3 regions of the Paraglaciecola sp. QJM3NY_14 genome follow, and region 3 is predicted to be linked to each of the others. Evidence: predicted binding sites of a transcription regulator. Region 3 holds the regulator's gene; each other region holds the start of a gene.
The links. Region 3 encodes FliA, which starts transcription of late flagellar genes. Its sites were predicted from a motif close to CTAAAGNTNNNNNNNNNNNNGCCGATA; they were not measured.

Region 1 (9,940 bases), 1.2 Mb from region 3:
CGTGATCTTAACTTTTCCTTCTAACATCAACATGACTGAGCAGTATTTTTCAGCTGACAGTTGAACGGCACGTTGAATGTGCTTCTCACTTAGGTTTTCGCCACTGACAACATAATGGGCATGAATCTCAGTAAACACTCTTGGGGCTTCATCTGCTCGCTGAGCATCGAGTTGACATTCGCAGCCGGTAATCCCTTGGCGTGATTTTTTAAGAATTTCTACTACATCAATAGATGAGCACGCGCCAACGGCCAATAATACGGCTTCCATAGGGGTCGCCTGACTGCCATCACCGTCCATTTCGATGGTTTTTCCTGTGTCAGTTTCACCAACGAATTTCATATCTGACTGCCAACTAACGGTCGCTTTCATTTTTTACTCCACTGCAAATAACTACTGCTTACATTCTATTTAATTAAGGTGATTTTGCTCTTATCAAGCAATATGCGTTTTTGCTTGTATAAAGCGCCTAGCGCCTTCTTGTATACATTTTTACTGACATTGAAGCGCTTTGATATTTCTTGCGCTGAGCTTTTATCCGTTAAGATTGATATACCGCCATGGGCCTCGAGATCGTCAATAATTTGTTCTGCCAAATCTTTGCGTGCGCCATCATCGTGAAATTGAAAACACAGATCAATTTTGTTGTCCTCACGGATACGTTTAATAAACCCTTTAGTGCGCTCACCCATACGCAAAGGTTTAAACACTTCATCTTTGAATATCAAACCTAGGTGACTGCCATTTATCACCGCTTTGTATCCCATATCAGTGCGGCCACAAATCAATAAATCGACTTCTTGCTTAGGCGCAAAGTTCTGACCTTCTTCAAATAAAAAGTCACGTAAACGCGTGGAAGCAGCAACCTTCCCTGTTTCATCATCAAAATACACAAATACTACGTAAGACACGCCCTCTGCCATCGGGAAGTCTTGCTCGCTATAGGGCACCAGAATGTCTTTATCGATACCCCAATCTAAAAACGCACCTACATTATTTACACTCACCACCTTTAAGAAGGCACATTCATCTACTTCAGCCAAAGGTGTTTGCGTGGTGGCGATCAAGCGACTGTCGCTATCGTGATAAATAAAGACGTGGCAGGTATCACCAATCTTACAATCTTCGGCAGCAAACTTAGTGGGGAGCAGAACCTCACCATCGTCTCCACCATCAAGGTAAAATCCGAAGGGTACCTGTTTAATTACGTTTAATGAGTTGAACTTACCAATTTGCAGCATAAAACCTGTCTGTGTTGAGCAATAGAAGCGAACCTTATTGTACCTGATATGAAGGATATTCACGGTAAAAATTCAAATTTGCTAACAAAGTAGCTTAATTCATTATAAAAATTCGTGGCATAATCCGCATTCAACAGCCCTTCTTCCAATGCTATTTTTTTGAGTCTTAACTATGAGCATCGTATTTTTAAATGGGGAATATCTCCCCCAAGAACAAGCTAAAATTTCACCTATGGACCGCGGGTTCTTATTCGGCGACGGCATTTATGAAGTGGTACCTACCTATCAAGGTGAAGCTGTTGGCTTTATGCCTCATATTGAACGTATGCAATCGGGTTTGGCGTCTATCGGCATTCAACTTGATTACACAGTAGAAGACTGGCAAGAAATCATTCACACGTTGATCGCAAAGAACGAGACCGGTAACCGCGGAATTTATCTTCATGTTAGTCGCGGCACTGACACCAAACGAGCTCATGCATATCCGACAGGCGTCGAACCAACGGTATTTGCCTTTTCATTCGAGATACCGCCTGCGCCGACACCAGACAAAGAAGGTGTAAAAGCGTTCAATGTTACCAGCAGTGAAGATTTGCGCTGGAAGCGATGCAATATTAAATCGACCTCGTTACTCGGCAATGTTATGCATTATCAACAAAGCCAAGATCTTGGTATGCAAGAAACCATACTGTTTAATCAACAACAGGAACTTACCGAAGCAAGCTCATGCAACGTATTTATGGTCAAAAATAACGTGATCGCTACTCCCGCTTTGGATAACCAACTGCTACCAGGTGTTACTAGAAAGTTGCTGTTAGCCATTTTACGTGAGCACAGCTCATTTAAGGTTGAAGAACGTGTTATCACGATGGACGAGGTACGTGATGCGGATGAATTATGGCTGACCAGCTCGTCCAAAGAAGTGGCTCCTATTGTAACGCTTGATGGTACTCCGGTGGGTAACGGTTCTGTCGGTGATGTATGGTTGCAAGCACAAGCCTTGTTTAGCCAATATAAATATCAATATTAAAGGCCGTTAATGCCACGCCCTATTTCGATTACGGTAGATCTGGATGCTATCCGTCAAAACTTCGCATATGCAAATGCTCTGGGTGTTAACGCCTTAGAAAGTTCCATCAACGACCGTCAGAGCAATACTCTTGCGGTCATCAAAGCTGATGCCTACGGCCACGGCGCAGTAGCAACAGCGCGCGCTCTTGATGGCCAAGCCGCTCTGCTTGCGGTGTCGAGTATTGAAGAAGCCGTAAGTTTGCGCCAACACCATATAAAGACGCCCATTTTATTGCTTGAAGGCTGCTTTTGTCCTAGTGAATTGAGTGTTGTAAATGAATTAAACCTACAAATTGTTATTCACAACCAAAAGCAAATTGAAGATCTGCTGGCCCAAGTATTAACGAAGCCCATAAAAGTATGGTTGAAAGTTGATACTGGTATGCATCGCCTAGGCATACCTGTCTCAGATGCATTGAAGGCTTATACTCAACTCGCATCCAGTAAGAATGTGTGCTCGGTTATGCTTATGACGCACTTTGCTACATCTGATCACCCCGATCACCCTTTACTGCTGAGTCAAATACAGTCAATACAAAAGCTTGCTGAAAAAGTATCGGCGGAGCCGTCATACGCAGGTTGTAGCTTAGCCAATTCAGCTGCCCTACTTGCTACACCGAAAAGCATCAGCACTTGGAACCGCCCAGGGATCATGCTGTATGGTATTAGTCCCTTCAACCAAAGTGATATCAACGTTCTACCACTCATTCCGGCGATGACTTTTAGCTCAAAAGTGATTGCATTGAGACACGTCGCGACTGGCGAGTCAGTAGGGTACGGCGCAATATGGACAGCGAAGCGACCAAGCATTATCGCCACTGTGGCGGCAGGTTATGGTGATGGTTACCCTCGAACGGCTAAATCTGGCACCCCTATTATGGTCAATGGCCAGATAGCGCCGTTAGCGGGTCGTGTTTCGATGGACATGTTGTGCGTTGACGTCACTCAATTAACCGATATAAGTGAAGGCAGCCCAGTCGAGCTTTGGGGCAAGAATATACCGGTTAATGACGTGGCCGCTTGGGCGGATACGTTAGGCTATGAATTAGTCACCCGAATGCCAACGCGCGCCAAACGGGTATTTATTAACGAGTAAATTGAGCGCATATGCTATCGCTCAGCCACAACAACGGCGCGCAAGGGCGCAGGATAGCCTTCAATGGTTTTTGAGTGATCATTCGGGTCAAGAAAATCAACCAAAGATTGACTGTCCATCCACTGCGTTGCGCGCTGCTCTTCAATCGTGGTTTTTGCTAAATCTACCACGCGCACATTTTTGAAGCCCAGTCGTTTCATCCATAAACACAAGGCATCTGTACTAGGCAAAAACCATACGTTGCGCATTTGAGCGTACCTGTCCCCGGCCATCAATACAGTATTTTCATCTCCCTCAACAACAAGTGTCTCGAGAATGAGCTCGCCACCGGGTCGCAACTGATTTTTTAGCTGTTGTAAAAAATCGAGTGGACTTTTTCGGTGATACAGTACCCCCATTGAAAAAACCGTATCAAAGGCATTTTTTTCAGGTAGCTGCTCAACACCTACGGGCAATAAATGAATGCGTGAGTCGGGGTTAAAATGCTTAATGGCTTGGAACTGCATCAAAAATAACTGAGAAGGGTCCGCGCCCACCACCATTTTGGCGTTTTCTCCTAGCATACGCCACATGTGGTAGCCACTGCCGCAACCAACATCAAGAACATAACGATTTTCTAACGACTGTATATGCGGTTGTACTCTTTCCCATTTCCAGTCGGACCGCCACTCTGTATCAATATGAATACCATGAATATGAAATGGCCCTTTACGCCATGGCATAAACTGCTTAAGTAAGCCTATAATTTGCTTCTGCGTATACTCGTTTATCTCGCTTTGCAGCCCAAATTCAACCCTCTCTTTGAGCTCAATTTCACTAGGATGAGTCTGAGGCAGCTTGCCAAGCAGCTTTACCCACTTGTTGAAATCACCGTGTAGCTGCTCTTTTTGCCAGGTAGAAATTTGCCCGGGAAGGAGCTCTAACCAAGCACTTAGCGGGGAGTCGGCAATTTCTTTATAAAACTGGTTGAACCAAGGGACTGACATGAACGGCGCCTGTAAAGTAAATAAATAAAAAAATGTTAGCTTTTGATCGCGACAATGGAGGCAAAGTTAAAACACTGAAACCACAATACGACATCGTCAAAACCAGCATTTTGTAGTCTGGTTTGATGCGCCTCAAACGTTTCAGCCCGCAAAATGTTTTCAATTGATTCACGCTTTTGACTTATCTCTAGCTCGCTATAACCATTGCGTCTTTTAAACTCATGATGAAGGTCAATTAGTAACTCATTCCCTTGCTCTGATGCGTGGCGAAGCTTCTCTGAAAGTATGAAAACTCCACCCGGTGCTAAGCCATCGTATATACTCTGAATAATCTGATCACGCTGAGTGGGGTCGATAAATTGCAATGTGAAGTTCATTACCACACTTGATGCGTTTTCGATGTGGATATTTTGTAAATCATCGCAAATCACCTCTATGGGAGTATTCGCTTTATACGCTTTTACGTGCCGGGCACACCGTTGAGCCATAGCTTCAGAGTTATCCACTGCAATGATACTACAGTTATCAGCCACTACGTATTTTGCCGCTGCTAAGCTAACTGCGCCGAGGGAGCAACCGAGATCGTATATATTGGAATTGTTTGTAGCGTAGCGTCCAGCCAATTGCCCAATTGCATCGACGATGGTGTTATAACCCGGCACAGAGCGCTGGATCATATCTGGAAAAACCTCTGCTACGGTATCATCGAAGCGGAAATCACTTACCTGTTGAGGTTGTGAATAAATGGCGTCTTTGCTTGATTGCATGTAATTGATAATGATTGTGGAAAATTAGCGTAATTCTACCCGCAGCCACTAAACCACGCAATTCTCTTGTCTATTTGCACCATGGATTAAGAGGATCGTAAAAATTTTTCTGATATAAACAAACTGCATGAGGTATTTGTTACATCATACTTACGCCTTCTGATAGAATGTGTCACATAAATTGCAGGGAAGTTAATTAATCCCTTCATTAATCAAGACTAAAGTATTAGTCTTGTTACTTAATATTGAATTATTTATTGAAGGCAAATAAATGGCAAAGTTTTTAATTGCAGATGATCATCCGCTATTTCGCGAAGCTTTAGTGGGTGCACTAAGTCCACTGTTTGAAGATATTGAGATTTTGCAATCCGACTCGCTCGACTCTACATTAATGACGCTCCATGAAAACCCAGATATCGATTTAATATTACTCGATCTGCACATGCCTGGATGTGAGAATTTCTATGGTTTAATTCGAGTCACTCAGGATTATCCTGAAATTCCTGTCGCAGTAGTCTCGGCTAGTGACTCTATTGAAGTTGTTTCGTACGTGATGAGCTTCGGCGCAAAAGGGTTTGTACCTAAGTCCAGCCCTACTTTGATGATTGCTGATGCCTTGAAAACAATCATGAGCGGTGAAATTTGGTTAACTGAAGAGTTAAAAGCACAGATTGCCCAAATTGACGGTGAAGAACTCAACTTAGCGCAACGAATTGCAGAATTAACGCCTAAGCAATTTCAGGTGTTAAAGCTAATCCATGATGGTTTATTAAATAAACAAATTGCTCACGAATTAAATGTCACTGAAGCGACCGTTAAAGCGCATATCAGTGCAGTATTTAGAAAGCTAGAAGTTAATACTCGAACTCAAGCAGTATTGCTGCTTAAAAAGTTAAATTTAGAAGATTAGTCCCCACCTCTAAATAACGTTAGTCACCTTTAGTGACTAACGTTATCTTGTTCCGAACTTTTATCGCTCCAGCGAGTTATTCACTCTGGTTAGTTCCTGAGAAGTTTAACGGTAAACCATTCAATAGCTTTTGATTAAAACTATGAAAACGTTGAATTGCAGAAATTAAATCTGGTGTGTGAACATCGCCCATTTGATTAATCAATCCATTAATCAAATCGTCATACTGTTCACCGCTTTCAAGCTTTTGCCTCGATTGCTCAAAAACATCCAACATTTTATCTAGATAATGCGCGACCGGTTTAACCGTCTTATTAGGGTCTCCTCTAGGGTCATCTTCACTGAAATGAGAAACCGATTCATACGCCTGAATAGATTGGGTTTGCTCTTGTCTAGTTAATTGTAAAGCAAAACCGGTTAGCTCTTTTTCATCATATCCCAGCTTTAATGCTTGATTGAATGCTGACTCAATATCACCGTTGAAGAATTCATCAGCTAAATCGCTGGCGTCAGCAACCAATGTACCTATCGCCTTTAATTCGTCTTCGTCTAACTCCCCCTGCACAGTGAAAGACAGTGCATTACTGCTAATGTGCTCATAGCGTTGCGTTGAGGTGACTTTAGCTGTCACGTTGTTACTTGCATCATCGCTTTCTTGTAGTGAAGATTGCGTTACGCCCATTTGCTCAGCGCTATCAAGGCTCGGCTCATCAGCCACGTCGTTTTCGGCTATATCTTGTGCATTGTTTACCGATTGAGGTTTCGATGGCTCTACTGGCTGCTGAAACACTTGTTCTTCTTCAACTTTTACCAGCGACTTTTGGTTTAACTCAAAGCTTTCCAAGTCTTCAAAGCGAATGTTAACTTCGTCACCATCCAACGTACGAATACGTAACTCACCCGTGTCACGGCGTTGATAGTTCACTTGATTCTCCAACGAAACGTTAGACGTGCCGACATCGCTCGCTTCTTGAGTTTCTGAGAAAATCGAATCTCTTAGCTTTTGCAATCCCGTATCTATTAATTCTTGGCTTCGGCTAATCCCATTTTTGATGTCATCATTCATCACTCCGACGAGATCTTTTTCAGCCATGCCAATGCCTTTTAATACCCCCGAACGAGCTTGCTCAAAAAGAGCATTCAAAGCATCGTCGTCAGCGCCTTTTCCTTGAGCATTTTTGATTGCACCACCTACAAAATTCAACACATTGCGAGCGACCTCTTCAAAGTCGAATAAACTTTTATTCGTCTCTTCCTCGTCAGCTTGCTGGGGTACTCTAAGCTGAAGTTTGCTTGCCCCAACCGATACACTGTGGTTCATGGAATTAGTTAATACTTGGCCTGCAAAAAAACTATGAGATGATAATGCGCCGCTCAAGGACGCCTTATCACCCGCCAGTGTGCTTGCTTGCTCAAGACCTGAATCACGCAATTGGTTCTGAAAGCTATTTGCCTCCCCCAAGTGCGCCGGCTTTTCACGCATGAAAGCCTTAATTTCATTAATATTCATTTGTGCCACCTCACTTTCCTCAACTAGGTTATCGGCCGCATGCTGGCTAAATTTAGTACAATTCATCGCAATCAAAAACTAATATTGCACAAGCGCTGAAAACACTTACAATCCCGCGCTCGTTAATAACATCATCTGGAGAATTGCCGTGCGCCCAACCGAAATTAACCCTGCGGACTATGAACAACAACTCGCTCAAAAAGTTAATAGCGTGCAACAGGCTTTCAAAACATTTTCGATGCCAGCATTAGAGGCGTTTTCATCAGCACCTCTGAATTATAGGATGCGTGCGGAATTCAGGATGTGGCACGACGGAGATAACTTAGATCATGTCATGTTTGACCAATCAACAAAGCAAAAGTATGCAGTAAATCAGTTTCCCCCTGCCAGTATCGTTATCAATGAAGTGATGATGAAGTTATTATCATTAGTAAAAAAGAACGAAGTATTACGTAGAAAGTTATTCCAAATCGATTATCTGAGTACCCTAACCAATGAAATATTAGTCACCTTGGTGTATCACAAACCTTTAGAAGATGAGTGGCTAAAAGAAGCAAAAGCATTGCGCGCATTGTTAAGAGATGAATTTAAAATCGACATAATTGGCCGCGCGAAAAAGCAAAAAGTGCTGTTAGACAAAGATTATGTGCTAGAAACGCTACCAGTGAATGATCGACTGTATACGTTTAAACAAATTGAAAATAGCTTCACGCAACCAAATGCTGGGGTAAACAGCAAAATGCTTGAGTGGGCGTTAGATGTTACTCAAGATTGCCAAGGCGATTTACTCGAATTGTATTGTGGTGCAGGGAATTTCAGTCTTCCTCTGGCACAAAATTTTCGACAAGTATTAGCAACCGAAATATCTAAATCTTCGGTTGCTGCTGCGCAAGATAATATCCGTTTAAACAACATAGAAAACGTGACGATCTTAAGGATGTCGAGCGAAGAATTTGTGCAAGCACTAAACAATGAACGCAGCTTTAGGCGTTTAGAAGGTATCAATTTGCAGGATTACGATTGCCAAACAGTCTTAGTGGATCCCCCACGCTCTGGCCTTGATGATGACACGCTAGACATGATCAAAGCGTATCAAAACATTGTGTATATTTCGTGTAATCCTGAGACACTCAATAATAATTTGGCAGTATTGAGCGAAACACATAATGTAGTTCGATTTGCTCTTTTTGATCAATTTCCATATACACATCATGTGGAATCAGGAGTTTACTTGCAAAAGCGCTAAACGCCGGCGGCCTCTTTCGCCCCATTAGCGATAAATCGCAACTGCAACTTAACGCGCTGAGCCAACACTGCTTGTTGTTCAGCGCCTGAATCCAACGCTTCTGCGCCCGCACTAAAAACAAGTTTAACCATAGCTTCTGCTTGTAAGTTCGCATACTGATAGGGCAACCCTGTTGTGCTCATAGTGTAATCTGTTAGCTCAACAATAAAGTGCTGAATTTCCCGTAATACAGCGGCACGAAATGCCAAAGACGTTCCGGTATGCTCACGAAGCAGCAACCGGAAAACATTGCTATGGGCGCAAATGAACTCCATAAACGTATCCACCGACGTGTTTATCACTCCCCCACCTGAGGCAATCCGCAATCGAGCCTGACGCATCAACTGCCTTAAGTTTAAGCCAGCTTCATCGACTAATGTTAAACCAAGCTCGTCAATGTCTTTGAAATGTCGATAAAATGAGGTCGGTGCGATGCCAGCGGCGCGAGCTACTTCACGCAAGCTGATACTAGACAAACTTCTTTGCTCGTCCAGTAAACTAAAAGCTGCATCTATAATGGTTCGTCTCGTCTTAAGCTTTTGTTCTTGACGACTCACGTTACGCCCCTTTTGAATATTAATTCCTTTATATTATCCATATTTAACGCGAATCAGCACGAAGTAATAAGGTTCAATACAAGAAATAGCTTGCTAAATACGCGTTTGCTAGATAAATTAGCGTACAAGTGTAAGCTGAATAAAGTACTGCTTTTTGTAATGGAAAAACCCCGTTTAATTCTCACTAATGTTTTAGTCTTTGTGATTACTGGACTAGTCGCACTCCTTCTTGTGCCTTACGTTGCTCTAACCCAAGGGTTTGATGGCGCAGAGATCGCTGCGTGTATTATTCTTATTTACTTCTCAGGGATGTCTATCACCGCTGGGTACCACAGGCTGTGGGCGCATAAAGCCTATGAAGCGAATACCTTTGTCAGAGTCGTACTGGCTATTGGCGGAGCAATGGCCCTTCAAAACAGCATATTACATTGGGTTTCTGATCACAGGATCCACCACAGGCATGTGGACGACAACGATAAAGACCCGTATTCGGCCAAGCGTGGCTTTTGGTATTCAC
Region 2 (9,940 bases), 2.0 Mb from region 3:
GGTCAACGCCGAAATTCATCAACGCATGACAAGAGTCGAGCACATTCTCGACTTCACTCACACCATATTTTTGTTCGCACTTAGCCACATAATTTTTGGCAAATAATAAGTAGTTTATGATAGAGCTAGCGTCTGTCCATGCTTTGAAAAGATAGTTGTTTTTGAAAAACGAGTTATGGCCGTAACAAGCATGGGCTATTACCAGTGCTTGCATAGGCATGGTGTTCTCTTCCATTAGATAGGCAATGCAAGGGTCTGAATTAATAACGATTTCGTAGGCCAATCCCATTTGGCCGCGGCGATAATTTTGCTCTGATTGAATAAATTTTTTGCCATAAGACCAATGGGCGTAATTAACCGGCATACCGATACTCGCGTAGGCATCCATCATGTGTTCAGCGGTAATAATTTCTATCTGGTTGGGATAAATGTCTAAGCCATAATGTTTCGCTACGCGATCAATCTCTTGTTCGTATTCGGTCAAAAGCTCGAAAGTCCAGTCGGGGCCATCGCTTAGCACATCGGAAGTTTGCTTGTGCTGCACATCTGCTTGAGTATTTTTCATAAGCTAAGCCACTCCTGATTGTTTTTCTATGCCTTGGTCGAACAGCTCCCTGAAAACTGGGTAAATGTCATCAACATCAACAATATGCTTAATGGCAAAATTATTATGGGTTTCGCTGAGCTTTTCATATTCATGCCAGAGCTTTTGATGTTGACGTGCAGTAATTTCGATATAAGCGAAGTAACGCACCGCAGACAGCAAGTTCTTTTCGAGTAATTCAGTGCACTTGGCGCAATCGTCTGTCCAGTTATCTCCATCAGACGCCTGTGCTGCGTATATATTCCACTCATGACGAGAGAAACGCTGCTTTATGATTTGCTTCATCAACACTAAGGCACTTGAGACAATCGTGCCGCCGGTTTCTGTTGAATAAAAGAATTCTTGTTCGTCGACCTCTTTGGCTTGAGTGTGGTGATGTATATAGACGACCTCGACATCCTTGTAGGTGCGTGTTAAGAATAAATACAGCAAGATATAAAACCGTTTGGCTTTGTCTTTGGTGGCTTGGTCCATTGAACCCGACACATCCATTAGGCAAAACATAACGGCTTTGCTTGAAGGTATGGGGCGTTTTTGATAATTGCGAAAGCGAAGGTCGAAGGTATCGATGAAGGGCACGCGAGCAATGGCCTTTTCCAACTGCGTTATCTCTTCTTTTAGCTTTGCCAGCATATGTTGATCAGGCAGACTAGATTCGAGGGCTTCAGCAAGCTGCGCTTGCAGTAACTGTAATTGCGCTTTTTTACCGGCACTGAGAGCGATGCGCCGAGCTACCGACCCTTTTAAAGATCGCACTACATCTAAATTACTCGGGACACCGTCTGATACAAATCCCGCTCGATAGCTTTCATATTCAACCAGTTTATCCTGCTGTGTTTTCTCGAGATTCGGCAGGATCAGATTTTCAAAAAGAAGATCTAGGTATTCGTCTTTTGAAATTTGAAAAACAAAGTCGTCTTGTCCCTCACCGCTATCACTGGCGTTGCTATCCCCGCCTTGCCCGGCACCCGAATCGGGGCGTTTGATCTTATCCCCCGCGGTAAATTGGTCATTGCCGGGATGCACGATGCTTCTGGCACCCCCTTTACCTGTATGAAAAATAGGTTCAGATATATCTCGGCTGGAAATGCCGATTTTTTCACCACTGGTCACGTCGGTGACACTGCGTTTGTTGATTGAATCAGACACCGCCTTCTTAATTTGCTCCTTGTAACGGCGCAGGAAACGTTGGCGGTTGACTGTACTTTTTCCTTTGCCGTTGAGCCGTCGATCAATAAAATGGGCCATACTACTTTACCTCAATGGATTCCATTGGAGCGCTGTTGTTTACCAGTGCCACATTAAGAAGATTTCCTCACCCGTAAATACCATTCGCATAACAATCTGACTTGCTTTTGGGTGTAGCCTTTTTCGGCCATACGGGCGACAAAATCATCGTGTTTTTTCTCGTCTTCCGCAGAGCCTTTTTTATTAAACGATATAACGGGTAATAGATCTTCAGTGTTGGAAAACATTTTCTTTTCAATCACAGTGCGTAATTTTTCGTAGCTGGTCCAGCTTGGGTTCTTGCCCTTATTATTGGCTCTAGCGCGCAGCACGAAATTGACTATTTCATTGCGAAAATCTTTAGGGTTGCTTATACCTGCGGTTTTCTCAATTTTCTCAAGCTCAGTATTCAGCGCTTCTCTGTCAAATAGCTGGCCGGTTTCAGGATCTCGATATTCCTGATCTTGGATCCAAAAATCCGCATAAATGACATAACGGTCAAACAGATTTTGACCGTATTCAGAATAGGATTCTAAATACGCGGTTTGGATCTCTTTACCAATAAATTCCACGTATTTGGGGATCAGATAACCTTTTAAATGCTCTTTGTATTTATCAGCAATTTCGGTGGCGAATTGCTCACGTTCAATCTGGCGCTCGAGTACATAAAATAAATGCACTGGGTTGGCGGCCAATTCCTGTGGATCAAAATTAAAGACGCGAGACAATATTTTGAATGCAAAGCGGGTCGATAGACCTTGCATGCCCTCGTCCACACCTGCGTAATCTCGGTACTCTTGATAGGACTTGGCCTTAGGATCCGTGTCTTTCAAGCTTTCACCGTCGTACACCCGCATTTTTGAATAAATGCTCGAGTTTTCAGGCTCTTTCAAACGAGATAACACACTGAACTGGGCTAGGGTTTCTAGCGTGTCTGGGGCACATGGGGCGCCGGATAGTTCACTGTTATCGATGAGTTTGCGATAAATCTGCATTTCTTCTGATACGCGCAAGCAATATGGCACATTGACAATAAATACACGATCAAGAAAGGCTTCATTGTTCTTGTTATTGCGAAAGGTTTGCCACTCTGACTCATTTGAGTGGGCCAATATTACGCCTTCAAAAGGCAGGGCAGACAAACCTTCGGTGGAATTATAATTACCTTCCTGAGTGGCGGTTAACAAGGGGTGAAGCACTTTTATAGGCGCCTTAAACATCTCCACAAACTCCATTAGGCCCTGGTTTGCGCGGCACAATGCTCCTGAATAGCTGTAGGCATCAGGGTCATTCTGGGCAAAGTGCTCTAAACGTCTGATATCCACTTTGCCGACTAAGGCGGAGATGTCTTGGTTGTTCTCATCACCGGGCTCGGTTTTAGCAACCGCAATCTGATCGAGTATTGAAGGGTGTAACTTGACCACCTTAAACTTTCGGATGTCCCCGTTGTATTCATGTAAGCGTTTACGTGCCCATGGTGACATGACGGTTCTTAGGTAGCGATGTGGAATACCATACTCGTTAAGCAGCAATGAGCCGTCTTCATTCGAATCAAACAAACTAAGGGGGTGGTCGTTCACCGGGGAGTCTTTGAGTACGTAAATGGGCTGTTGCTGCATCAGTTCTTTTAGCTTCTCTGCTAAAGAAGACTTGCCACCACCGACAGGGCCAAGCAGGTATAACACTTGTTTCTTTTCTTCCAGCCCCTGAGAAGCATGCCGAAGGTAAGACACGATTTGTTCTATTGATTCTTCCATGCCATAAAATCCGTCAAACGCTGGGTAACGAGCGATGATTCGGTTAGAAAAAATACGGCTTAAGGTGGCATCTTTGGCGGTGTCGACCATTTCTGGTTCACCGATTGCTTTAAGAAGACGTTCTGCTGCATTGGCGTATGCTGAATCATCTGTTTTACAGATTTCTAAGAATTCGTCGATGGTTAATTCTTCTTCTTTACGGGCTTCGTACCGTGTCTGATATTGCTCTAAAATTCCCATAACTCGACCTCACATATAGAAAATTTTCTGGCTTCACTGGTAAGATTAGACCCTTATTGGCATTTGTATGTTTCAGATTTAGAACAATATTTTCTAGAGAATGCTAAAAACTGATTTTTAAGCACTAACGAAGTTGGCGCAAAAGAAGCGCAAAGTAGGCAAGACTGAATGGAGTATGAACAGGCGCCTATTATTGGCAAATTTTAAAGAATGCTACTGATAAAGTGCAGGATGATTATTGGCACAAGCGGGAAGACATCAGATACAAAAAAGCCTCGATTTATCGAGGCTTTTAAATCATCTTCTGATTACGTTAATCAGATCAGGATCGCTTAAGCGAAGTTGCTCGCTGCGAAATCCCAGTTTGCTAGTGCCCAAAAACCTTCAAGGTACTTAGGACGAGCATTACGATAATCGATGTAGTAAGCATGTTCCCATAAATCTACTGTTAGTAGAGGGGTAACACTTGCATCCGTTAACGGGGTGCCTGCGTTGCTAGTGTTAACGATGTCTAGGCTGCCATCAGCAGTTTTTACAAGCCAAGTCCAGCTTGAACCGAAGTTGTTAACTGCTTTGTCGTTTAATGCGGCTTTGAAGTCTGCGAAAGAACCCCATTTAGCATTGATTGCATCAGCAAGGGCGCCAGTTGGCTCGCCGCCGCCATTAGGGCTTAGGCTGTTCCAGTAGAACGTGTGGTTCCAGATTTGAGCAGCGTTATTGAAAACTCCGCCTTCTGACGATTTAACGATCTCTTCAAGATCTTTATTCGCCATATCAGTACCTTCAACCAAGCCGTTTAGCTTAGTAACATAAGTCGCGTGATGCTTGCCGTAGTGATATTCCAACGTTTCAGCTGAGATATGTGGTTCTAAAGCATTTTTTTCATACGGAAGAGCTGGTAGTTCGAAAGCCATGATAATTCTCCATTTAAAGTTAACAAAAATCGTGTGTCTAACCTTGTGTAAACGCTAATGTTTTATACACGAATATAAAACGGTTTGTCCAAAGTTATCCTGAAACCCAGTCACCGATCTTAGGGCGCTTAAGGTACATTACAAGGGGTAAGCTTGATAATAATTTGAAACCAATAAAGATCACAAGGGAGCATTGGTATATTGCCTTGAAAACGGTAAACTTGACCGCATTACTAGCGTTAATAAAATTTTGAGTGAGAATATTTATGGAAACAGTTGAAAAAATTCAGCAACAAATCAGTGAAAACCCCATTCTTCTTTATATGAAAGGGTCGCCTAAATTGCCTAACTGTGGCTTTTCAGCTCAGGCATCACAGGCGTTGATGTCTTGTGGCGAAGAGTTTGCTTACGTTGATATTCTGCAAAACCCTGACATTCGTTCAGAATTGCCAAAATACGCTGACTGGCCTACTTTTCCACAGTTGTGGATCGACGGTGAGCTTATTGGTGGTTGTGACATCATCATGGAAATGGTTCAGCAGGGCGAATTGCAAACAATCGTTAAAGAAAGCGCTGAAAAACGCGCTGATAAGTAACAAAGGCAGTTGCTCTAAACGACGTCGATTGGCTGCGTTTAGAGCAGTTAATCATCCATAAAAAAAGAGTCCTGTAGGACTCTTTTTTTATTTGTGTCTTGTTCCCTGCGTCATAATACTAATGAACGCTAAAAAGGCACTGATTTTTTGGTGTTCCTAGCGAGTGTTGACTCCGCTAGGTTGGGTTAACACACTTCTTTAAATAGAGATTCATCAATAATCGTGTTGTCAACGATGCTTTGCGCCATACGCACACATTTGCCGCACTGATCACCCACGCCAAGCGCTTCACGTAACTGGCGCATATTGCCCACACCGTCTTCGCGAACGGCCTGTTTAATAGCTTTGTCGGTAATGCCGTGACACAAACAAACGTACATAATTAACCTTACTGAATATTGATGTAAATGATAATAATTGTTGTTTGCAGTACTTTCAAGTATTTCTTTTGTCAATTTGTACATTAAATAGTCTAGATTGATTTCTACTTGATAGTGTGAGGTGAGGGGCCGTAAAATCTGACTCGCCACTTGGTTTTTACCAAACCATACCTACATTATTGGTTCGTAAAAGAGTGTGATAACCCGTTAATAGTCGTTACACTATGCGCCAGCATATTTTAAACCCAAAGAATGGAGATCAAAAATGAGTGTACTAGTTAGTCGCCCAGCCCCAGATTTTACCGCCGCAGCTGTATTAGGAAATGGCGATATCGTTGAAAACTTCACCCTAAGCGAAGCAATCAAAGGTCAAAAAGCAGTATTGTTTTTCTACCCTCTTGATTTCACTTTTGTTTGCCCATCTGAATTGATCGCTTTTGATAAGCGTTACGATGAGTTCAAAAAACGTGGCGTAGAAGTGATTGGTGTGTCTATTGATTCTCAGTTTACCCATAACGCATGGCGTAACACTGCTATCAATGACGGCGGTATCGGTAAAGTGAAATACGCTATGGTTGCTGATGTTAAGCACGAAATTTGTCAAGCATACGATGTTGAGCATCCAGAAGCTGGCGTTGCTTTTCGTGGTTCATTCTTGATCGACGAAGAAGGCGTTGTGCGTCACCAAGTGGTCAACGATCTTCCTTTAGGTCGTAACATTGACGACATGCTTCGCATGGTTGATGCGCTTAACTTCCATGAAGAACATGGTGAAGTATGCCCAGCCGGTTGGCAAGCTGGTGAAAAAGGTATGGTAGACAGCCCTGAAGGTGTTGCTAGCTATCTTTCAGAGAACGCTGATTCGCTTTAATTCAACGCTGATCCGCTTTAATACAACGCTGATCCGCTTTAATACTCTTTAGCGTGATGCGTTATAGTTGAAGTGATAGAAAAGCCGCTGTGATCTTATGTGAACAGCGGCTTTTTTGTGTCTGCGAAATAAGGCTTAGTCATGCTCTGGGGTAGGCCAACCACATGCGCTTTGCCATTTATTAACAATATAACAATAGAGTTCAGCCGTTTTCTGGGTGTCATATAAGGCTGAATGTGCTTCGCTTTGATCGAAACTAATATTGGCCGCTTGGCATGCTTTGACTAATACCGTTTGCCCCAACGCTAAACCTGATAGCGTGGTGGTATCGAATGATACGAATGGATGAAACGGCGTACGCTTAATTTTACTGCGTTCGATAGCGGCATTGATAAAACCTAAATCGAATGCGGCGTTGTGCGCCACCATTACTGAGCGCTGGCAGTCAGCGTCCTTTTGCTCTTTGCGAATTTGCTTGCACAAGTCTTTCATGACTTCTGTTTCATCTAATGCTCCCCGCAGGGCGCACCAAGGATCTATCCCGTTGAACTCTAACGCCGCTTTTTCTAAGTTAGCCCCTTCAAAGGGAACCACGTGATAATGAAACGTTTTATCTGGGGTTAAAAAGCCATCGGCGTCCATTTTGGTCGTAATTGCAGCGACTTCAAGCAACGCGTCGGTTTGCGCATTAAAGCCCGCTGTTTCAACATCTACGATAACGGGAAAGTAGCCTCTGAATCGGTCTTTTAGGAGAAATTGGGGATCTGACATAGCTACCTATAGCGATAAAAATAAGGCGTGATTATGTCAACTATCTGCACACGTCGCTACCCTATATACTTAATAATCTAGCGAACTATAATCTTTAGTAGACTGGGCAAGCGGTGAATTCAGGGTTAAGCTTTTACCGTGGGAGTCGATAACCAATGCACAGGAGCAGTGATTGCTCATGAAGCGGAATTAATCAAACGAAAAGACTTATGAAATCTATCTTATTTATAGTGTCCCTGACGTTAAGCGGTTCTCTATCAGCTGGGCTACGGCAATACGCGGCAAAAATTGAGACATCTGACTGGCAGTTAAGCCAGCAAAGTCGTTTGCAGTGTACCTTGGCACATAAAATACCAGGCTATGGTGAGGCAATGTTTACTAGCATGGCGTCTAAGCAACTGAATATGGAGTTTGAGCTTGATATGCTGCGTTTGCCTAAAACGTTTGGTATGGCATCTGTCTATTCTGTTCCTCCTCGGTGGATGCCAGGGCAAATGCACCACGCCATTGCAGATATGACCATACGTAAGCAATACAATGGCGATCTGCCAGAGCAAGTTGCGTGGACTATGCTCTCGGAATTAGAAAAGGGTTTCTGGCCGACCATATATTATCAAGACTGGTACAATCAAAGTGACAGGATTTCAGTTGGCTTAAATGCCAGCAATTTTGCTGCCCCTTATGAAAATTTCGCACAATGTGTATCGAACCTACTGCCCTATAGTTTTGATGATATTGCCTACACCATTCTCGCCTACCAGAAAAACAGCACCGAATTGACCAAGTACTCCCAGCGTCGTTTGAATATGATTGGTCAATACCTCAAAGAAGATAGCGATATGGAATTAGTTTTGCTCGACGGTTACAGCGATAGCTACGGCGGTCGAGACATGAATAAAACCTTGTCGGTGAGTCGTGCGGTAGAGATAAAAAATTACTTTAGCGACATGGGCGTAGCGCCTCAGCGAATCGAAGTGACAGGCCATGGCGAACGACGACACATTGCCCCGAATACCAATGAAATGTCCCGTGCAAAAAACCGACGTGTGGTGATCCGCATGGCGAAACCTTAGCGGGATCACTTTCTGCCAAACAACGTCAGGATGTGACAGAGCCATCAAAAAAGCCGATTAATGCAATTAATCGGCTTTTTGCTATTGGCTAAGTGATGGCGTCGCTGCGCGCCAATGCGCTAACCAATATATCCTTAGCGGGGTTGTTGGTCTAAATACGTCACGACTGTGTCGGTAAAATCAGTAAACAAGCCATCCACTTTTAGCTGTTTAAACAATAAGTCCAGCGTTTGTTTATTGGTTACGCCTTTTGGCAGCGCGTCTTGCCTAAACGTATATGGGTGCACGTCAAGCCCTGCATCATGTGCGCGTTTGACCAATCCCGTGGGTTGTAGGGTCTGCATATCAACCAACTGAGGGATCCATGGGCCTATACCTTGAGCGATTGTGGCTAACTCTTCGAGTTTTTCAGACGTGCGCAGAGCATCATAATCAGTGGGGGATTCCCCCCAATCATTTTCACCTAGCAACTGAATCAATTTTACTTTTGCGCCCAATTCATGGCGCAAACGTTTCAGCTCAGCATAATCGAAACACTGCACATAAATGGCTTTACTAGCATCATCAAGGCTATGTTTGCGCAGGGTTTTCATAACAATTTTGCTGATATCCACGCCTTGTTCCCGGTGCCAAGCAGGGGATTTTATCTCAGGGTAAAAACCAATGTTCTTGCCAAACTGCCGGTTAAGTTGATTAATCAGCTCAATCTGTTCTTCAAAGGTCGCAATGGTAAATTCAGCGTTGCCTTGATAGCGGTTTTTGAAAATCTGTTTGCCCTCTGTTGTGCTGCGCTCATGCACTTCTAAAGACTTTAATTCTGCTAAGGTAAAATCAAGGGCATAGAAACGCCCGTCATCACGTTTTCGCTGTGGGTATTTATCAGCAACGTTTGTCACTGTATCTAAGTGAATATCATGCAGTACGACTGGTACGCCATCTTTGCTTATCACTACGTCTTGCTCAATAAAGTCTGCCCCAAGGGCGAAGGCGAGAGTAGTGGACTCCATGGTGTGTTCTGGTAGATACCCCGAAGCACCACGATGAGCAATGACCAAAGGTTCAGCCCAAGCGGCTTGGCTCGCCAGCAGCGCAAGCAATGACAACGACAAAATTGTTTTCTTCATATTGACTCCAATGTCACGAATTCCTAATTCGGGTAATTGTGGGTAATTGCGTATAATTATGTTGTTTGAATAAGCTCAATGGCGTAACCGTCCGGGTCGCGCACAAATGCAATTACTGTGCTGCCGCCTTTAACTGGGCCAGCGTCTCGATATACATCGGCTCCTTGGGCTTTTAATTGCTCACACACCTGGTATATATCATTCACCCCAAGGGCGATGTGCCCATATGCGGTGCCTAAATCGTAGCTATCTTCGTCCCAGTTATGGGTTAATTCCAATACGGTGTTGTTGTCTTCGTCGCCATAACCGATAAACGCTAACGTATAGCGGTAATCTTTGTTCTCACTGCTGCGTAGCAGTTTCATGCCAAGCAGTTCAGTGTA
Region 3 (9,940 bases):
TCAACATTTTATGGAGAGACAATCTGTGTTGCGAGATAATTAAATCGATGCACTAGGTGATTAAGAAGAGAATAACCGTGGAAAAAAGCAAGTTAACGCCAAGCAAAAACCGCAAACTTTACCTTAGGGGTAATACGATATGAGCACCTGCAGCGTAACTTGCTCAGTGGAATTTTAGCGTTTGTGTAGATTGTAGATTAGTTCAGCTTCAGCTTTTGGCATATCACATTCGTGCATCAAATCATCAACTGAGTAACCACTGGCCACCAATTTAGCCGCTTGTTGGTACAGGCGACTTTGGGGATCCTGACTAGCGAGTTGCTCTTGTTGGCTAGCGGTTTGTCTTACCGTAGCAACCAGTGCTTTTATTTTGTCTCCCATGCCAATGCTGCCCACGCGCACTTCCTGCAACTCTTGTTGGTTAGCAAGCAATTGCTCTTGTAGTTCGCTCAACGATTCTTGTTGCCACTCATTCTGACGCTGCAATAAAGCAATACGTTTCGCCAAAACGGCGAAAGCACCGATAAATAATAAAATGGCGACCACAATAACCACGTAAATCAGATGGCTTATTTCCACAATTGCGTCCAAATCAGTTAATAACGAAACAGAGCATTAAATATTGGTTAACTCTTCCCACTCTTCATCACTTAAGAGTTTATTCAGATCGACTAAAATAAGTAACTCACCTTCTCGATTGCTCACACCTTGAATAAATTTGGCACTTTCTTCTGTACCTACATTAGGCGCGCTGTCTATTTCTGATGAGCGCAAATAAACAACCTCAGCAACACTGTCTACTAAAATGCCCACTACTTGTTCGTCAGACTCAATAATGACGATACGTGTGTTGTCCGTTAAATCTGTTGGCTCCAAGCCAAAGCGCGCACGAGTATCGATAACCGTTACCACATTACCTCGTAAGTTTATGATACCTAATACGTAATCTGGAGCGCCAGGAACAGGGGCAATCTCGGTGTGACGTAATACTTCTTGAACCTGCATAACATTGATGCCATAGGTTTCTTCCCCTAGCTTATATGTTACCCACTGCAAGACTTCATCGTTTCGATCAGATGGTACGTTATTTGATGTTTTGTCATCACTCATTTTTAATACTCCAGCAGCAATTGCTAGTTGTCTTTACTATTCATACCCTGCTGCAAAAGTGAAATTAATTGCTTCACGTTTACCAAGGCACACATCTTTTTCTTTACCATACCGCTAAGCCAAGTGCGCTTTCCGTCAAACTTGCGCCACTTAACATCTTCAGCTTGTAAGGTGATGGTGTCAATAATACGCTCACACGCCAAACCCCAACCGCTGCTATCTAGCATGATAAGATATTGATTTTTAGCTGAATCCGCCAGCTTTTCATTACATTTTTCAGGCATAACCCACATTGCAGTGTCGACAACTTTCATTTTTTCATCACGATGAAGCATCACCCCTTTAAACCAGTTCGGTTTACCAAAAATAGGCGTAACATCAGCTAACTGGTGGATCCCGCCAAGCTCAGTCAGTGGCAGTGCCAGAGACAACCCGGCCACTTCGAATATAAGTACTTGAAATACTTCATGATAAATACCTGTATCTTTAGCTACAGGGTTATCCGCGTTTTGGCTTTGCTTATTAACGGCACTGTCAGTATCTACCGTGTTGACCGTCACGCTCTCGTGTTGTTCGTGGCTGGGAAGTTCGGCGTCCTTTAGACTGTGTTCAAATACTTCATCGCTAGCAGGTTGCTCGTCGATACGTTTAGCCAGCACGTTATCGCTATCAATTTTTGCAGGCTCAAGCACAACTTCACTGGAGACTGAACTAGTCAGTTCTGTATGCAACACTGAGGCAGAGTCGAGCAACTGACTGACATGCTGCAACGACGCGTTTTGCTCAATCTCTTCGGTGAGTGGCCCATCTTGCTCGACATCTTCGATAAGTAAGGAAGACAAATATTCTTCCATAACGCTTTTTTTGCCTGGCGGTTTAGCATTCATTTCGCAGCCCCTAACAAACGTAAATGACGCAACAAACTTGTGTACGCTACCACACCTCGTGCTTTAGGCGCGTGAATTGAAGGTAACGCGTGGTTTGAACTGGCGTCTCTAAACTTAGTATCGATAGGAATTAATCCCTGCCAAACGTTATCACCATGGGTTTCTCGTAATGTGTGATAGGCGCCTATTGCCGCTTTTACGCGTTTATCAAACATGGTCGGCACTATGGTATAGCGAAACTCCTTACGTAATGACTGCTGCATAATGTGCAACGAGCCAAGCATTCGCTCTAACCCCTTGAGCGCTAAAAATTCGGTTTGAACTGGAATAATCACTCGGGTAGACGCAGCCAACGCATTGACCATGAGTACACCTAACACAGGCGGGCAATCAATTAACGCGTACTCGAACTCATCTTCGATCAACCCGAGCGCTTTTTTAAGGGTTAACCCCATGCCACTTTGATTCCCTAGCTTGCGATCTAATGTGGCTAGCGCCATGCTAGCAGGCAAGATGAACAGCGAGTCAAGTTTAGTTGGGCATAAGCAATCTAAAACAGCGTCTTTGTCTAAAGGCCCTTCGTGAATAAAGATATCGTATAAACTGCGTGATAATTCGTCAGAATCAATACCAAAATAGTAACTTAAGGACGCATGGGGATCGGTATCGATTAGGACGACCTTTGCTCCACGCTGCGCAAGCAAACCACCTAGGGTGACTGTTGTCGTAGTTTTACCGACGCCCCCTTTTTGGTTTGCTACTGTCCATACTTTCACGATAAATACCTTTCAGTCGCCTGCTGTTTTTTTAACTCTCTATCGAAAGTGTCAAAATACGTCAGTTTCTACGCCATCTCTTTTAAAATATGGCTTTCAAACGCATCTATAGAAAACTCTTTTTCAGCGATACCTGCATTCATTACAGCTTGTGGCATGCCATATACTACTGAGCTTAGCTCATCCTGCACCCAAATTTTTGCACCTTTACTTTTTAGCTTACTGGCGCCAAGTTTTCCGTCAGAGCCCATCCCTGTGAGTATGACCCCTAACACATCGCCTTGATATACATGCGCAATTGACGCAAACGTAATATCAACGCAGGGCTTATACAGTATATCGGCACTGTCTGGTGCATCATAAATTCGAAAAGAAACACGTTGACTATCGCCCTGAACGGTCATTTGACGACCTCCAGGCGCTAAATACGCGACGCCTGCTTTAACTTCTTCACCGTTCATCGCTTCTTTTACAGTCAATTGCGACAACTGATTCAGTCGCTCTGCAAATGCCTTAGTAAAGGAGCCCGGCATGTGTTGCACAATAAAGATAGGATAAGGAAAATTCTTTGGGACAGCTGTGAGCACTTTTTGTAGAGCAACCGGCCCGCCTGTGGACGTGCCAATCGCTAAGCAGCGATACTTTTTACCCGACGGAATACCACTGGACGAAGAATGATAAAGTGGTGCTCCCAACGGAACACTACTGGTCGCTTGCACTGAGCGTTTAGCAGGATTTCGACTAACCGGCTTATTAAACAAAATCGCTTTAGGAGGGGCCACACGCACAGAAGCGGGGCGCAGTCCGTGTTGCTTTCTACACAAGCTTTTGACCCGAGATTGCAAAAGCGCAACGGCATCTTGACGATTTGCCGCGATATCTTCGAACTTCTTGGGTAAGAAGTCCATTGCGCCTGCGTCCAGTGCGTCCAAGGTGGCTTTAGCACCTTGAAGTGTCAATGAAGAAAACATAATGATGGGGACGGGTTTACGGGCCATTATTCTTTTGACGGCAGTGATCCCATCCATGATAGGCATCTCCACGTCCATAGTCACTACATCAGGATTAAGCGTAGCGACCATCTCAATTGCTTCTTGACCATTTCTGGCCTCACCTATGACTTGTAAACTGGGGTCTTGCTCTAGAATTTCTTTTACACGGCGCCTAAAAAAAATCGAATCATCAACAACTAATATCTTGTATGCCATGTGTATTTTGTAAAAACCTCGTGTTTAACGCGCTTGTCGAATGGCATCGGCTTTTTTCTTAGCATAATGCTTTAGTAGGCCTGGAACATCTAGGATCAATGCAATCCCACCATCACTGGTAATCGTTGCGCCAGCCATGCCAGGAGTACCTTGTAGCAATTCATCTAATGGCTTAATCACCACTTCTTCTTGACCGATGAGCGCATCAACCACAAAACCGAGTTGCTGGGTACCAATTTGCACGACAACAACGTGTCCTTTGGCGCGATCTAGCGGGATTGGCTTAGCATTTTTGCGTACTAACCACTCGCGTAAATAGAATAATGGGATCGCTTTGGAACGAACGATTTTTGTTAATTGGCCATCAACTGTATTAGTTTTACTCATATCCATGTTGATAATTTCATTTACCGAGCCTAATGGCAGTGCGAAGGTTTGATCGCCAACCACTATCATAAGAGTCGGTAATATTGCCAAAGTCAGTGGCACTTTAATTTCTAGCGTGGTGCCTTTGCCCAGCACAGAATCGATATTGACCGTACCATTTAGCTGGTTAATTTTGGTTTTCACCACGTCCATACCAACGCCACGGCCTGACACTTCGGATATTTCAGTTTTGGTCGAGAACCCCGGAGCGAAAATTAAATTAAATGCTTCTTCATCTGTCATTCGAGCCGCGGCATCAGCATCTAATACGCCTCGAGAAATAGCTATTTCTTTAAGCTTATCAGGGTCCATGCCTTTACCGTCATCGACTATGCTCAGCAAAATATGATCACCTTCTTGAGAAGCTGATAGCTTTACCGTACCTAAAGATGGCTTGCCCGCTGCGACCCGATCCGCTGGCATTTCTATACCATGATCCACTGAATTTCGTACTAGATGCACCAGAGGATCAGCAAGGGCCTCGACTAAATTTTTGTCTAAATCTGTTTCTTCACCCTCTAGTTCAAGGGTAATTTCTTTCTTCAAGGTGCGCGCTAAGTCACGCACTACTCGAGGAAAACGCCCAAACACTTTTTTGATGGGCTGCATGCGCGTTTTCATCACGGCGCCTTGCAAATCGCCGGTGACCACGTCTAAATTAGCAATCGCTTTTGACATACTTTCGTCGTTGACGGATAAACCTAAACTAAGCAACCTGTTACGCACTAATACCAACTCACCTACCATATTCATGATTTGGTCTAAGCGCTTAGTATCCACCCTAACCGTCGTTTCCGGCTGTGGTGCTGCGGGACGCTTTTCCTCACGCTTAGAAACAGCCGACTTGTCCGCCGCCCCAGGGCTTTTGGCAGGTATATTGGCTTGGCTAGAGGCAATGCTGGGCACACTCGACTTAGTGTCGTTACTTTTATCAGTGGCTTTTTCACTTGCGGATTGCGACGGCGTGTTATCAGATACTGCAGACTTTACTGGAGTGTTTGGCGCTTTACTTGTTTCTCCGTTAGCTTCTTTTTTGGTAACAGGCCCTTGCCCTTTACCATGGAGCTGATCGAGTAACGCTTCGAATTCATCATCACTGATATCTTCTGATTCAGAATTTGGGCTTGCTACGGGCGCGTTAGTCGATTCAGAGGGAGCGTCTTGAGAGCCGCCAAACTGCCCTTCTCCATGAAGCTGATCGAGTAACGCTTCAAACTCATCGTCACTAATATCGTCACCATCACTACTCATATCAGCGCCACTGGAAGACTCTGTGGATTGTGGCGGCTTATTTGATGGTGATTGCGATGCTCCTCCAACGGGATTACCTTCACCGTGAAGTTCATCAAGCAAGGCCTCAAACTCGGATTCGTCAAAGTCATCCGAATTTGTTTTAGGCTGAGATGCCGCTTCACTGGGCGCCTCGATTGCTGGCGTTTCGATAATTGGAGGCGCAGCAACTTGGTCTTGCGCCTCTGGCTTACTCAGGCGATGCAATGTATCTAATAACGATTGCTCTGCTGCTACCAAGGGTTTGTTCGATTTTACATCTTCAAACATGGCGACGACTTCGTCGGTTGCTTGAAGAATAATATCCATTAACTCCGGCGTTAATGAACGTTGGCCATTACGCATGACATCGAATACGTTTTCAGCGCCGTGACAAATATCGACTAATTCGGTTAACGAAAGAAAGCCCGCGCCACCTTTAACCGTATGGTAGCCTCTGAAAATCGCATTCAGTAAATCCGAATCTTGCGGATTATTTTCCAACTCAACCAGCTGTTCTTGAAGCTGCTCTAGTATTTCACCCGCTTCTACTAAAAAATCCTGAAGGATCTCCTCGTCAACATCAAACCCCATATTGTAACGCCTCTAAAATCCTAAACTTGACAGTAAATCATCAACATCATCTTGATTAGATGCGACGTCATCACGGTTAGCTGCATCGAGAATTGGGCCTTCCGCTTTAACACTATCGGCTTGTTTATCAGATATATGAGGAATTTCCGTTGACTCTGATCCACCGAACATCGTTAACATATGCACTAGGCTGTCTTCTACTTCTTTAACTAGTTCAATGACCCGGCGAATAATTTGCCCTGTGATGTCCTGATAGCCTTGAGCTAGTAGCATCTCGGTTAATAATGCGTTTAATTTTCCAGACTCGTCCTTCCCCTCTTCTAAAAACGTGTCGAGGCGTCTGCACAGGGCATTGAATTCGCCCAGCTCTAACTGACGATTAAAAAGCTTCTTCCACTCAGGAATGATTTCGTTCATTTCAGAATTGAGCTTTTCGGCAATGGGCATGCAATCATCGACTAAGTCCATCGTGCGATTCGCGGCTTGCTCAGTGGTTTCAATAACATACGTGAGCCGCGTTTTAGCGTCAGGGATCTCTTCATTCGCTAAATTAGCAATACGTTCATCGAGTTGAAAGTTATTCAAAGAATCATGAAGTTGGCGAGTTAATTTACCCACCTCTTCGAACAGTTCGACAGAATTGGTGTCATTGACACTATCGAGAAGCTGCTGAGCGCCTTGATTATTACCACTTTCAAGTAAAGCGACTAATTGCTTTGCATCTTCTAGCTTCATGGGGGCTGGATGTGAGGTCATAAGGCCTTCCTTATCGTTGAGAAAAGCCTGACTAACCTAAGCGTTCAAATATCTTGGCCAACTTCTCTTTAAGGGTCGCAGCAGTAAATGGTTTGATAACATACCCATTAACACCAGCCTGCGCCGCCGCTACAATTTGTTCTTTTTTGGCTTCTGCCGTTACCATTAACACTGGTGTGTGTTTAAGGTTTTCATCAGCACGGATCGCCCGCAATAAATCAATTCCTTGCATGCCTGGCATGTTCCAGTCAGTCACTACAAAATCAAAATCACCTTGTTGAAGCATAGGCAATGCGGTACTGCCATCATCCGCTTCTTGAATATTAGTAAAACCTAGATCTTTCAATAGGTTCTTGATAATGCGACGCATTGTCGAGAAATCATCAACAACCAAAATTTTCATATTCTTATCCAAAACTTTCTCCGCTCGAGGCAAAATCAAAACATTTATATGTTATTTGTTTATTCTTCAATACGCCAAGTCTGCATTTTACTTTTTAGTTTTAGCATAGCTTGGCTGTGTATTTGGCTAACACGTGATTCACTCACGTCTAGAACTTCACCTATTTCACGTAGATTCAATTCTTCGTCATAGTACAATGATAATACAATTGCTTCACGCTCAGGTAAGGTTGTAATGGCATGGGCTAAGGCTTTTTGAAAAGAGCCTTGGAGCAAATCTTCAAACGGAGTATCAGAGCCTTTAGTTTGCTCTGTTGTCACCACATCTTCCGATACCCCTAAATCTTCCATGCCAATAATTTTACCTGCATTCACTTCACCGAGCATTTGGTGATATTGCTCAATGCTCACTTCAAGTTTTTTGGCTATATCTACATCTCTGGCGTCACGGCCTGTCTCACGCTCAACTTTATTAATGGCATCCGTTATCGCACGGCCATTTTTATGCACAGAGCGTGGTGTCCAATCACCTTTTCGAATCTCGTCAAGCATAGAGCCGCGAATTCGAATCCCTGCAAAGGTCTCAAAACTCGCACCTTTGGTGCCATCGAAGTTACGAGACGCTTCAAGTAAACCAATCATACCGGCTTGAATGAGATCGTCGACCAATACGCTGGCGGGTAAGCGGGCAATAAGATGATGAGCAATGCGCTTTACCAATGGAGCATGACGCTCCACCAGTGCATTTCTGTCATCTAACTGCTGATACGCAGCGGCTTTACTGTTCACCGAATATCGCCCACGGCTTTTTTGGCCACCAACTGCTCTAGGAAGAACTCTAAATGCCCTCCTGGCTGAGAAGGCACTGGCCAACCTGCTGCCTGTTGAGCTAGCTTTTTAATAGCGATAGCCGCTGGCGAAGTTGGATATGCTTCAACAATCGCTTTTTGCTTACGAACCGACTTACGAATATTTTCATCAAACGGTACTGTGGCGACTAGTTCTAAGGCCACGTCTAAAAAGCGGTCGGTGACTTTTGTTAACTTATTGAACAACTCTTGTCCTTCTCGCATATTACGCACCATGTTGGCGACAATTTTAAAACGAAAAACACCGTGCTCTTTATTCAAAATTTTGATCAATGCATAGGCATCTGTGAGGGATGTGGGTTCATCACACACTACCACTAAGATATCTTGTGAGGCACGTGAGAAGCTTAAAACCATATCAGAAATACCCGCCGCAGTATCAACGATTAATACGTCAATCTGCGAGCGCAGCTCACTGAATGCTCTAATTAAGCCTGCATGTTCGGTTGGAGTGAGTTCAGTCATTGACTGACTGCCAGAGGTTGCTGGCGCAATTTTAATCCCGTGGGGACCTTCAACAAGGACTTCGTCTAGAGTGCATTCCCCTGACAATACATGTGAAAGGTTTTTCACGACACGTAAGCCAAGTAACACATCCACGTTGGCTAAGCCTAAATCTGCGTCTAATACCATGACTCTCTTACCCTGCTGGGCCATAGAGATCGCGGTATTTAACGTGACGTTGGTTTTACCCACGCCGCCCTTACCACCGGTAACGGCGATCACTTTAATTAATCGAGATTGATTCATTCTTCTTAAGCTACTCGCTTGGTCCTCAATCATACTGCCACTGCTGCGTTATTTAGTGAGTTACCACTAGTATGAATTAATACGTGCTTTTTATAAAGCTTAGCGGCGCTGGTTATTAAAAATTTTGCATCTGCCACTTTCAAGTCTTCCGGAACCTTTTGGCCATCGGTAATAAAGCTCACGGACAATTTGTGCTCGATGGCCGCACTAATTGCCTCTCCAAGACTGTAGCATTCATCTATTTTGGTGAAAATACAACCCTGTAAAGAAATCTGTTTGTAAGCAGCAATGGTTTGCTGCATAACTTGATATTGACTGTTGGCTTGCATGACCAAATAACTGCTGATATTCGCCGTTGTACTCTGCTTCAACGTTTCTAACTGCTTGATCAGTCTAACATCTCTTTGCCCAAACCCTGCAGTATCAATAAGTATAAGTCGCTTATTCCTAAACTGGAATAACAGATCTGATAACTCTTCAGCGTTCTGCGCTTTTTTCACCGAGCAACCAATAATTCTGGCATAGGTAGAAATTTGCTCGTAAGCAGCGATTCGATAGCTGTCAATGGTGATCAAGCCGACGTTTTGAGCACCGTATTTTTGCGCAGCTTGTGCGGCAAGTTTTGCCACAGTCGTTGTCTTCCCCGTCCCAGTAGGGCCCATTAAAACTGCGATGCCGCCTTTGGTCAGTAAATTACTTTCTTCAGTTTGTATGCGATTAGCCAGCAGTTTTAATAAAAACAACCAAGCTTGACGCTCATCAGTATCTGCCGGGGTATAAGAAACCACTTCATTGGCCAGTGCTTCACTGATACCCATCTTTTGTAACTTGTTGGTTAAATAGCCGTGTAAAGGATGGTTTCGTCCTTTGTCTTGTTGCAAAAGACCAGCCAC

Region 1: the regulator FliA is predicted to act here: its motif matches at 7,611-7,637, upstream of AC0VYA_RS20445 (DUF5610 domain-containing protein).
Region 2: the regulator FliA is predicted to act here: its motif matches at 7,485-7,511, upstream of AC0VYA_RS06785 (flagellar protein MotY).

What each region holds. Positions count from the first base shown of each region.
Region 1 covers NZ_CM149664.1:4,780,908-4,790,847, forward strand. Annotated here, with positions in the region: gene AC0VYA_RS20410 (OsmC family protein) at 1-372, opposite strand, end outside; gene AC0VYA_RS20415 (CvfB family protein) at 408-1,241, opposite strand; gene AC0VYA_RS20420 (D-amino acid aminotransferase) at 1,414-2,271, shown strand; gene alr (alanine racemase) at 2,281-3,408, shown strand; gene cmoB (tRNA 5-methoxyuridine(34)/uridine 5-oxyacetic acid(34) synthase CmoB) at 3,423-4,394, opposite strand; gene cmoA (carboxy-S-adenosyl-L-methionine synthase CmoA) at 4,430-5,161, opposite strand; gene AC0VYA_RS20440 (LuxR C-terminal-related transcriptional regulator) at 5,433-6,071, shown strand; gene AC0VYA_RS20445 (DUF5610 domain-containing protein) at 6,148-7,581, opposite strand; gene trmA (tRNA (uridine(54)-C5)-methyltransferase TrmA) at 7,730-8,827, shown strand; gene fabR (HTH-type transcriptional repressor FabR) at 8,824-9,423, opposite strand; gene AC0VYA_RS20460 (acyl-CoA desaturase) at 9,583-9,940, shown strand, end outside.
Region 2 covers NZ_CM149664.1:1,585,832-1,595,771, forward strand. Annotated here, with positions in the region: gene AC0VYA_RS06745 (SpoVR family protein) at 1-565, opposite strand, end outside; gene AC0VYA_RS06750 (YeaH/YhbH family protein) at 569-1,852, opposite strand; gene AC0VYA_RS06755 (PrkA family serine protein kinase) at 1,906-3,828, opposite strand; gene sodB (superoxide dismutase [Fe]) at 4,161-4,742, opposite strand; gene AC0VYA_RS06765 (Grx4 family monothiol glutaredoxin) at 5,009-5,338, shown strand; gene AC0VYA_RS06770 (bacterioferritin-associated ferredoxin) at 5,524-5,718, opposite strand; gene AC0VYA_RS06775 (peroxiredoxin) at 5,984-6,589, shown strand; gene rnt (ribonuclease T) at 6,725-7,360, opposite strand; gene AC0VYA_RS06785 (flagellar protein MotY) at 7,570-8,433, shown strand; gene glpQ (glycerophosphodiester phosphodiesterase) at 8,568-9,557, opposite strand; gene gloA (lactoylglutathione lyase) at 9,614-9,940, opposite strand, start outside.
Region 3 covers NZ_CM149664.1:3,585,834-3,595,773, forward strand. Annotated here, with positions in the region: gene AC0VYA_RS15315 (DUF2802 domain-containing protein) at 175-579, opposite strand; gene AC0VYA_RS15320 (chemotaxis protein CheW) at 616-1,110, opposite strand; gene AC0VYA_RS15325 (chemotaxis protein CheW) at 1,134-1,997, opposite strand; gene AC0VYA_RS15330 (ParA family protein) at 1,994-2,773, opposite strand; gene AC0VYA_RS15335 (protein-glutamate methylesterase/protein-glutamine glutaminase) at 2,842-3,981, opposite strand; gene AC0VYA_RS15340 (chemotaxis protein CheA) at 4,006-6,270, opposite strand; gene AC0VYA_RS15345 (protein phosphatase CheZ) at 6,283-7,026, opposite strand; gene cheY (chemotaxis response regulator CheY) at 7,058-7,441, opposite strand; gene AC0VYA_RS15355 (RNA polymerase sigma factor FliA) at 7,489-8,217, opposite strand; gene AC0VYA_RS15360 (MinD/ParA family protein) at 8,214-9,080, opposite strand; gene flhF (flagellar biosynthesis protein FlhF) at 9,077-9,940, opposite strand, start outside.